DNA from 3 places in the Streptomyces sp. NPDC090741 genome. Region 3 is predicted to be linked to each of the others. Evidence: riboswitches for the same ligand, from Rfam matches in the RefSeq annotation. Region 3 holds a riboswitch; each other region holds the start of a gene.
The links. A riboswitch is a leader RNA that binds a small molecule or an ion and turns the genes downstream of it on or off. The one in region 3 is predicted to bind thiamine pyrophosphate.
Positions count from the first base shown of each region.

Region 1: another riboswitch for thiamine pyrophosphate. It lies ahead of thiC (phosphomethylpyrimidine synthase ThiC); the one in region 3 lies ahead of thiO (glycine oxidase ThiO).
Region 2: another riboswitch for thiamine pyrophosphate. It lies ahead of ACIQU4_RS00365 (thiamine ABC transporter substrate binding subunit); the one in region 3 lies ahead of thiO (glycine oxidase ThiO).

Region 1 covers NZ_JBIVXF010000017.1:27,854-31,119, forward strand. Annotated here, with positions in the region: gene ACIQU4_RS34050 (SsgA family sporulation/cell division regulator) at 1-193, shown strand, start outside; gene ACIQU4_RS34055 (YibE/F family protein) at 288-1,685, opposite strand; TPP riboswitch at 1,758-1,901, shown strand; gene thiC (phosphomethylpyrimidine synthase ThiC) at 1,896-3,266, shown strand, end outside.
Region 2 covers NZ_JBIVXF010000001.1:87,192-90,457, reverse strand. Annotated here, with positions in the region: gene ACIQU4_RS00375 (phosphatidate cytidylyltransferase) at 1-646, shown strand, start outside; gene rlmN (23S rRNA (adenine(2503)-C(2))-methyltransferase RlmN) at 807-1,919, shown strand; TPP riboswitch at 1,946-2,052, shown strand; gene ACIQU4_RS00365 (thiamine ABC transporter substrate binding subunit) at 2,141-3,244, shown strand.
Region 3 covers NZ_JBIVXF010000009.1:90,033-93,298, reverse strand. Annotated here, with positions in the region: gene ACIQU4_RS24100 (NAD(P)/FAD-dependent oxidoreductase) at 1-1,156, opposite strand, end outside; TPP riboswitch at 1,261-1,373, shown strand; gene thiO (glycine oxidase ThiO) at 1,371-2,624, shown strand; gene thiS (sulfur carrier protein ThiS) at 2,621-2,821, shown strand; gene ACIQU4_RS24085 (thiazole synthase) at 2,827-3,266, shown strand, end outside.

The DNA.
Region 1 (3,266 bases), on a different contig from region 3:
CCGGCTCCAGGTCGGCTGTGACCGGGCCCTGTTCCGCGCCGGCGCGGCGCCGCTCGTCGCGTTCCTCGACCGTACCGACCGGCTTGTTCCGCTCGGTCAGGAGCGGAACCTCGGCGACTTCGAGGAGAACCTCGACGAGGCGCTGGACCGGATCCTGGCCGAGCCCCAGCAGAACGAGCAGAACGCGGGCTGAGCGGGCCGGCCGTACGAGCCGAGCGGACCGACCGTACGAGCCGAGCGGGCCGTACGCGCCGAGTCGCCCCGGGCCCCCGAGCCACCCGGGTCTCTCAGCGCTTGCGCCGCCGCCCCCGGCCGCCGCGGACCGGCCCCGAAGCCGCCGCTCCGGCCGGGGATCCCGGCCGGTCGGCGGAGACCACCAGCGCGGCCAGCGCCGTGGTCACCGGAACCGAGGCCACCAGGCCGATCGACCCGACGAGGGTCCGTACGATCTCCTCCGCGACCAGCTCGCTGTTGGCCACCGAACCCATGCTGCTGTTCGCGATCGAGAACAGCAGGAGCAGGGGCAGCGCCGCGCCCGCGTAGGCCAGGACCAGCGTGTTCACCACGGATGCGATGTGGTCGCGGCCGATCCGGATGGCCGCACGGTACAAGGAGCGGGATCCCATCGACGGGTCGGCCTGGTGGAGTTCCCAGACCGCCGAGGTCTGGGTGACCGTCACGTCGTCCAGCACACCCAGGGATCCGATGATGATGCCCGCGAGCAGCAGGCCGCTCATGTCGATCTCCGGGTAGAGCCCGTGGATCAGACCGGTGTTGTCGTCGGTGTTCCCGCTGAGGAACGCCCAGTCGACGAACACCGAGCCCAGCAGCCCGATCAGCAGCAGCGAGACGAGCGTGCCCAGAACGGCGACGGAGGTACGGGCGCTCAGGCCGTGGCACATGTAGAGCGCGATGAGCATGATCGCGCTGGCCCCGACGACCGCGACGACCAGCGGGTTCGAGCCCTGCAGGATCGCCGGGAGGATGAAGAGGGTCAGCACGCCGAAGCTGACGACCAGCGCGATCAGAGCGAACAGGCCCCGCATCCGCCCGACGACGACCACCGCCACCGCGAAGAACGCAGCCAGCACCGCCAGGGGCAGTTTGCGGTTCACGTCGACCACGGAGTACTGGAGATCCCGCGGCGCGTCCGGCGCGTACGCGACGACCACCTCCTGGCCGTCCTCCAACTGCCGTGGTGCGCCCGGCTGGACGATCTCGAAGAAGGTGCGGCCCTTGTCGGGTCCGGTGGTGACCTCGATGGTGGCCTTCTTGCACTCGCCGGTCTGCGCGGCCTTGGCCTCGCGCCCCTCCGGGGTGGAGACGCTGCCGGTGGTCGGCACCTGCGAGGCGTTCACGGATTTGCAGTCGACCTGCTCGAGCTCGGTGACGATGCCCTGCTGGGTCTGCCGGTCGAAGCCCACCCCGGAGCGCTCGTGGGCGGGCGCGCCGCCCGGCCAGAGCACCACCATGCCGACGAAGACGGCGACGGCGAAGGGGATCAGGACCGCCGCGATGACCTTGCGCAGGTGCTTCGAGACGGGGGCCGCCGGTCCGTGGCCGTGGGAATGCCCGTGGGAGTGGCCCTGGTCCGGGATCTGGGCATGCTCGTGGCCCACGTGTGCGTGGTCGGTGTGACCCGTGGGCTTGGTGGGCTCGGTGGGAGGCTGCGGCGAGGACGTCACCGGCAGATCATCGCAAGAGTTGAGGGGGCCCACTGTTCAGCACGCCACAGATGACGCTAGCGTGGGGGCACCTTTGCACAACGCGGGAGCTCGGAGCACCGGGCTGAGAGGGCGCTGATCACCGTACGCAGCACACATGCGTACGGGAAGAGGCTGCGTCGACCGCCGAACCTGTTACCGGGTAATGCCGGCGTAGGGAGATCAGGTCTCATGACCATTCATGACGCACGCACGCCTGCCGTCAGCCAGGACGGCGACGGCCGCACCGAGCGCCAGCCGGGCTGGCACAAGGGCTACGTGGCGGGCTCCCGCCCCGACATCCGGGTGCCGGTCCGCCAGGTCCACCTCACCAACGGCAAGGACGTGACGCTCTACGACACGTCCGGGCCGTACACCGACCCGCAGATCGAGACCGACGTACGGCGCGGCCTGCCGCCGCTGCGCGAGAACTGGATCATCGGCCGCGGCGACACCGAGGAGTACGCGGGCCGACCCGTGCGCCCCGAGGACGACGGCATCAAGCACACCTCGCCGCGCGGTGGCCTCAAGAACCTCGACGCGGTCTTCCCGGGCCGCCCGCGCCAGCCCCGCCGAGGCCGTGGCGGCGCAGCCGTCACGCAGCTCGCGTACGCCCGCCGCGGTGAGATCACCCCGGAGATGGAGTACGTCGCGATCCGCGAGAACGTCTCCCCCGAGGTCGTCCGCGAGGAGATCGCCGCCGGTCGAGCGGTGCTTCCCGTGAACGTGAACCACCCGGAGATCGAGCCGATGATCATCGGCAAGCGGTTCCTGGTGAAGGTCAACGCCAACATCGGCAACTCCGCCGTCACCTCCTCCATCGAGGAGGAGGTCGACAAGATGACCTGGGCGACCAAGTGGGGCGCCGACACGGTCATGGACCTCTCGACCGGCCGCAACATCCACACCACACGCGAGTGGGTGCTGCGCAACTCCCCGGTCCCGATCGGCACCGTGCCGCTGTACCAGGCGCTGGAGAAGGTCGACGGCCGCGCCGAGGACCTGACCTGGGAGATCTACAAGGACACGGTCATCGAGCAGGCCGAGCAGGGCGTCGACTACATGACGGTCCACGCCGGCGTGCTGCTGCCGTACGTGCCGCTGACCGCCCGCCGCAAGACCGGCATCGTCTCCCGTGGCGGCTCGATCATGGCCGCGTGGTGCCTGGCGCACCACAAGGAGAACTTCCTCTACACGAACTTCGAGGAGCTCTGCGAGATCCTCGCGACGTACGACGTCACGTACTCGCTGGGCGACGGCCTGCGTCCCGGCTCCATCGCGGACGCCAATGACGCCGCGCAGTTCGCGGAGCTGAAGACGCTGGGCGAGCTGAACACGATCGCCAAGCGGCACAACGTGCAGACCATGATCGAGGGCCCGGGCCACGTCCCGATGCACAAGATCAAGGAGAACATCGACCTCCAGCAGGAGATCTGCGAGGAGGCGCCGTTCTACACGCTCGGCCCGCTGACCACGGACGTCGCCCCGGCGTACGACCACATCACCTCCGGCATCGGCGCCGCGATGATCGCCTGGTGGGGCACCGCGATGCTCTGCTACGTC
Region 2 (3,266 bases), on a different contig from region 3:
CAAGGCCCCGCTCGTCCCGCTCGCGGTCGGCGGCGCCGCCATGGTCATCGCCGGGTACGTCCGGGGGGCCGAGGGCGCCTGGGTGGCCATGGCCCTGACCGCGCTGGCGGTCCTGGTCTGGCGGATGACCGAACCGCCCGAGGACTACCTCAAGGACGTCACGGCGGGCGTCTTCGCGGCGTTCTACGTGCCCTTCCTGGCCACCTTCGTCGCGATGCTCCTCACCGCCGACGACGGGCCGGAGCGCGTGGTCACGTTCCTGCTGCTGACCGTGGTCAGCGACACCGGGGCGTACGCGGTGGGCTGGCGCTTCGGCAAGACCAAGCTGGCGCCGCGCATCAGCCCCGGCAAGACCCGCGAGGGGCTGTTCGGCGCGGTGGCCTTCGCGATGGCGGCCGGCGCGCTCTGCATGGAGTTCCTGATCGACGGGGGCGTCTGGTGGCAGGGCCTGCTGCTCGGTCTCGCGGTCGCGGTCAGCGCCACGCTGGGCGACCTCGGTGAGTCGATGATCAAGCGGGACCTGGGCATCAAGGACATGGGCACGCTCCTCCCGGGCCACGGCGGCATCATGGACCGGCTCGACTCCCTGCTGCCGACCGCCCCGGTGGTGTGGCTGCTGCTCGCCGCCTTCGTCGGCACCGGCTGAAACCGGGTCCCGCGGCTTCCGACCGGCGGGCGGTTCACCAGGGCAGCCCCGCTGAGCTGGTACGACGTACGTACGAAGGCTTCGGGTGGGTCCGGGCGGTTACTCTTGAAGGGCGCGCTGCTTCTGCGGCGCGCCTTTCGTCTTACGAGGAGTACCAGCCATGGCCCGCCCTGTCCCGGGAGAGCTCACCTTCGTCGCCCCTCGCGGGGCCAAGAAGCCGCCCCGGCATCTCGCCGACCTCACGCCCGAGGAGCGTCGCGAGGCGGTCGCCGCGATCGGCGAGAAGCCCTTCCGGGCCAAGCAGCTCTCGCAGCACTACTTCGCCCGGTACGCGCACGACCCGGCCGAGTGGACCGACATCCCGGCGGGCTCGCGGGAGAAGCTCCAGCAGGAGCTGCTGCCCGACCTGATGAACGTCATCCGGCACATCTCGTGCGACGACGACACCACGCGCAAGACCCTGTGGAAGCTGCACGACGGCACGCTCGTCGAGTCCGTGCTGATGCGCTACCCCGACCGGGTCACCATGTGCATCTCCTCGCAGGCCGGCTGCGGCATGAACTGCCCGTTCTGCGCCACCGGCCAGGCGGGCCTGGACCGCAACCTGTCCACCGCCGAGATCGTCCACCAGATCGTCGACGGCATGCGCGCGCTGCGCGACGGCGAGGTCCCCGGCGGCCCTGCCCGGCTGTCCAACATCGTCTTCATGGGCATGGGCGAGCCGCTGGCCAACTACAAGCGGGTCGTCGGCGCCATCCGCCGCCTCACCGACCCCGAGCCCGACGGCCTGGGCCTGTCGCAGCGCGGCATCACCGTCTCCACCGTCGGCCTCGTCCCGGCGATGCTGCGCTTCGCCGACGAGGGCTTCAAGTGCCGCCTCGCGGTCTCGCTGCACGCGCCGGACGACGAGCTGCGCGACACCCTCGTCCCCGTGAACACCCGCTGGAAGGTCCGCGAGGTCCTCGACGCGGCCTGGGAGTACGCCGAGAAGTCCGGCCGCCGGATCTCCATCGAGTACGCCCTGATCCGCGACATCAACGACCAGGCCTGGCGCGGCGACCTCCTCGGCCGGCTGCTCAAGGGCAAGCGCGTCCACGTCAACCTGATCCCGCTGAACCCGACGCCGGGCTCGAAGTGGACCGCCTCGCGTCCCGAGGACGAGAAGGCCTTCGTGGAGGCCATCGCCCGCCACGGCGTGCCGGTGACCGTACGGGACACCCGCGGCCAGGAGATCGACGGCGCCTGCGGTCAGCTCGCCGCGAGCGAGCGGTAGGCTGACCGGCATACATCTGCATATTCATATTCCGACAGGGGAGCGCCACAGCGCTGAGAGTGCGGCAACACGCCGCAGACCCTCTGAACCTTGCCCAGGTCATTCTGGGTAGGAAGTTCGGTCACCACCTCAAGCTGTTGCGCCCTGCCCGGGCGCTCCGCTCCACGAGAGCGCCCGGGCAGGGCCGCGTCTTCTCCTGGTCAACCCAGGAGGAATGTTCCGTGAGCACCACCAGGAAGATCGCGGGTGCGGCGCTGGCCGCAGCCCTCGGTGTCAGCACGCTCGCCGCGTGCGGCGGCGGCAAGGCCAAGGACGAGTCCGCGGCCGGGGCGAGCGAGGCGCCGAAGTCCAAGACGGTCACGCTCGTCTCGCACGACTCCTTCAACGTGACCGACACGGTCCTCAAGGAGTTCGAGCAGCAGAGCGGCTACACCGTCAAGGTCCTGAAGTCCGGGGACGCGGGCGCCGCCCTCAACCAGGAGATCCTCACCAAGGGCTCCCCGCGCGGTGACGTCTTCTTCGGTGTGGACAACACGCTCCTCTCGCGCGCCCTCGACAACGGGATCTTCACGCCGTACGAGGTCAAGGGCCTGGCCGACGTGAAGCCCGAATACGTGCTCGACAAGGAGCACCGGGTCACCCCGATCGACTCCGGCGACATCTGCGTCAACTACGACAAGGCGTACTTCGCCGACAAGAAGCTCGCCCCGCCGCAGACGCTGGACGACCTGGTCAAGCCCGAGTACAAGAACCTGCTGGTCACCGAGAACGCGGCGACCTCCTCGCCGGGCCTCGGCTTCCTGCTCGCCTCCGTCGGCAAGTATGGGGACGAGGGCTGGAAGGACTACTGGAGCAAGCTCAAGGCCAACGGCGTCGAGGTCGTCGACGGCTGGGAGCAGGCCTACAACGAGCGCTTCTCCGGCTCCGCGGGCGGCAAGAAGGCCAAGGGCGACCGGCCGCTGGTCGTCTCGTACGCCTCCAGCCCGCCGGTCGAGGTCCTGTACGGGGAGCCGCAGCCGGCCGAGGCCCCCACGGGCGTGGCCACCGGCACCTGCTTCCGACAGGTCGAGTTCGCGGGCCTGCTCAAGGGCGCGAAGAACGAGGAGGGCGGCAAGGCGCTCCTCGACTTCCTGGTGAGCAAGAAGTTCCAGGAGGACATGCCGCTCCAGATGTTCGTGAACCCGGTGGTCAAGGACGCGAAGCTGCCGGAGCTGTTCACGAAGCACGGCGTGGTCATCGAGAAGCCGGAAAACGTGGCTCCCGAGACCATCGCCAAGAACCGTGAGCAGTGGGTCAAGGCATGGTCCTCGCTCGTCGTGAAGTAGGACGCGAGAGCACTCCCGTGAA
Region 3 (3,266 bases):
CCGTCTCGATCAGCTTCCGCCCCTGCGCCAGGTCGCGCGGCCGGCCCACCGCCAGGACCGCGGCCAGCGCCCCGTCCCGGAGCCAGCACACCGACCACGCCGCCTCGGCGGGGTCCCCGCGCCACAGCAGCTCGTCGGCGCCCGCGTGGTGCCCCGCGTACTGCACGAAGCGCCCGAACTGCTCCGACCAGAAGTACGGCACCGGGTCGTAGACCTGCGCCGCGGTCCCCGCCACGATGTTCGCCGCGACCACCCGCGGCCCCTGCAGGGCGTTGTCCCAGTGGTGCACCAGCAGCCGCGCCCCGTAGCGGGCCGACGGGAACGACGCGCAGTCGCCGACCGCGTACACCCCGGGCAGGGAGGTGCGCAGGTACTCGTCCGCCACGACCGCGCCGTCCGGCCCGAGCTCGACCCCCGAGTCCGCCAGCCACCGGGTCGCCGGCCGGGCCCCGATGCCCACCACCACCGCGCCCGCGGGCAGCTCCCGCCCGTCCGCGAGCAGGACCCGCCCGGACTCCACCGAGGAGACCCTGGCCCCGGTCAGCAGGGCGGCCCCGGCCTCCTCGTACCAGTGGGCCATGGGGGCCGCGACCTCCGCGGGCAGCGCCCCGGCCAGCACCCGGTCCGCCGCCTCGACCACCGTCACCGCGCAGCCCGCCGTGCGCGCCGCGGTGGCGAACTCGGCGCCGATCCAGCCCGCCCCGACCACCACGGTCGCCGGGGTCCGGGCCAGCACCGGCCGCAGCCGGGCCGCGTCGTCCAGGGTGCGCAGCAGGTGCACGCCTTGGACGCCCTCGGACCCGGGCAGGGTCAGCGGTTCGGCGCCGGTCGCCAGGACGAGCACCTCGTACGGGACCGGCCCCGCCTCGGTGTCCAGCTCGCGCTCGGCGGCCCGCAGCCCGGTGACCTCCACCCCTAGCCGGAGCACGACGCCGAGCCCCTCGAAGTCCACGTCGAACGCGGAGTCCTCGGCCTTGCCGAGCAGCACCGCCTTCGACAGCGGCGGCCGGTCGTAGGGCTGGTGGGGCTCGGCGCCCAGCAGGGTCACGGGACCGCGCCACCCCTGCTCCCGCAGCGCGACCGCGGTCTGCACCCCGGCCATTCCGGCGCCGACGATGACGACGCCGCTCTGAGTCTGTTCCGTCTGCTCGCTCACACCGCCCACCCTAGCGATCTGACGCTTCGTCAGGAACAGCGGCCCGGCGCGGCGGCCGGGGAGGCAGCCTTACCCGCCCCCGGCGCCGGGGTTAGGCTGGCGCCCGTACCTATCGCGGGAGTCCGGGCGGACCGGGCTGAGAGGGAGGCTGAGCGGCCTCCGACCGTACGAACCTGATCCGGGTCATGCCGGCGAAGGGAGGGGCTGGACGCCCATGCACTCATCTCGGAAGGGATCCGAAGCGGGATCCCCAGGGTCCACAGGGTCCACAGGGTCCACAGCGGCCACACGGGCCACGAGGTCCACAGGGGCCACGGGATCCGACGTCCTCGTCATCGGGGGCGGGATCATCGGCCTGGTCACCGCCTGGCGGGCGGCCCGGCGCGGGCTGCGGACCGTACTCGCCGATCCGGCGCCCGGCGGCGGCGCCGCACAGGTCGCGGCCGGCATGCTCGCCGCCGTCACGGAGCTGCACTACGGCGAGGAGACCCTGCTGGGCCTCAACGTCGCCTCGGCCGCCCGCTACCCCGAGTTCGCCGCCGAGCTGGCCGAGGCCAGCGGCGGGATGGACATCGGCTACCGCGCCTGCGGCACCCTCGCCGTGGCCCTCGACGCCGACGACCGGCTGCACCTGCGCGAACTGCACGCCCTCCAGCGCCGCTGCGGTCTGGAGTCCGAATGGCTCACCGGCCGCGAGTGCCGCCGCCTGGAGCCGATGCTGGCTCCCGGCGTGCGGGGCGGGCTGCGCGTGGACGGCGACCACCAGGTCGATCCGCGCCGGCTGGCGGCCGCGCTGCTGGCCGCCTGCGAGGGCGCCGGCGTGGAGATCCGCCGGACGGCCGCGGAACGGCTGCTGACCGCCGCCGACCGAGCCGTCGGCGCACGGCTCGACGACGGTACGGAGCTGCGCGCCGACCAGGTGGTCCTGGCCGCGGGCTCGCTCAGCGGCCGGCTGGCCGGCGTACCGGCGCAGGTGCTGCCTCCGGTACGGCCGGTGAAGGGGCAGGTGCTGCGGCTCGCGGTGCCGGCGGCATACGCGCCGTTCCTGTCGCGGACGGTACGGGCGGTGGTCCGCGGCAGCCACGTGTACCTGGTGCCGCGCGAGAACGGCGAGCTCGTCATCGGGGCCACCAGCGAGGAACTCGGCTGGGACACCACGGTCACTGCCGGCGGGGTGTACGAGCTCCTGCGCGATGCGCACGAGTTGGTGCCCGGCATCACCGAACTGCCGCTGACCGAGACCCGGGCCGGACTGCGGCCCGGGTCCCCGGACAACGCCCCGCTGCTCGGCCCGACCGACCTGCCCGGCCTGCACCTGGCCACCGGGCACTACCGCAACGGGGTGCTGCTGACCCCGCTCACCGGCGACGTGATGGCGGAGCTGCTGACCACCGGCACGCTGCCGGAGATCGCCCGACCGTTCACCCCGCGCCGGTTCTCCGCCGCACGTCAGGAGTCGTACGCATGACCATCTCCGTCAACGGCGAGCCGCGCGACATCGCGGCCGGCACCACGCTCGACGCGGTGGTCGCCACCCTGACCGCGGCGCCGTCCGGCGTCGCGGCCGCACTGAACGAGACCGTGGTCCCGCGCGGGCAGTGGCCGCTCACGCCGGTCGGCGAGGGCGACCGGGTCGAGGTCCTCACCGCGGTACAGGGAGGCTGAGCGCGATGGCGGACGACGCTTTCGTACTGGGCGGCCGGACCTTCTCGTCCCGTCTGATCATGGGGACGGGCGGGGCGCCGAGCCTGGACGTCCTGGAACGGGCGCTGATCGCGTCCGGTACGGAGCTCACGACGGTGGCGATGCGGCGGCTGGACCCGACGGTCCAGGGCTCGGTCCTGTCGGTGCTGACCCGGCTGGGGATCGCGGTGCTGCCGAACACCGCCGGGTGCTTCACGGCGGGCGAGGCGGTGCTGACGGCGCGCCTCGCGCGGGAGGCGCTGGGCACGGACTGGATCAAGCTGGAGGTCGTGGCCGACGAGCGGACCCTGCTGCCGGACGGGGTGGAGCTGCTGGACGCGGCGGAGACGCTGGTGGACGAGGGCTTCACGGTCCTGCCGTACACGAACGACGACCCGGTGCTGGCGCGCAAGCTGGAGGACGTGGG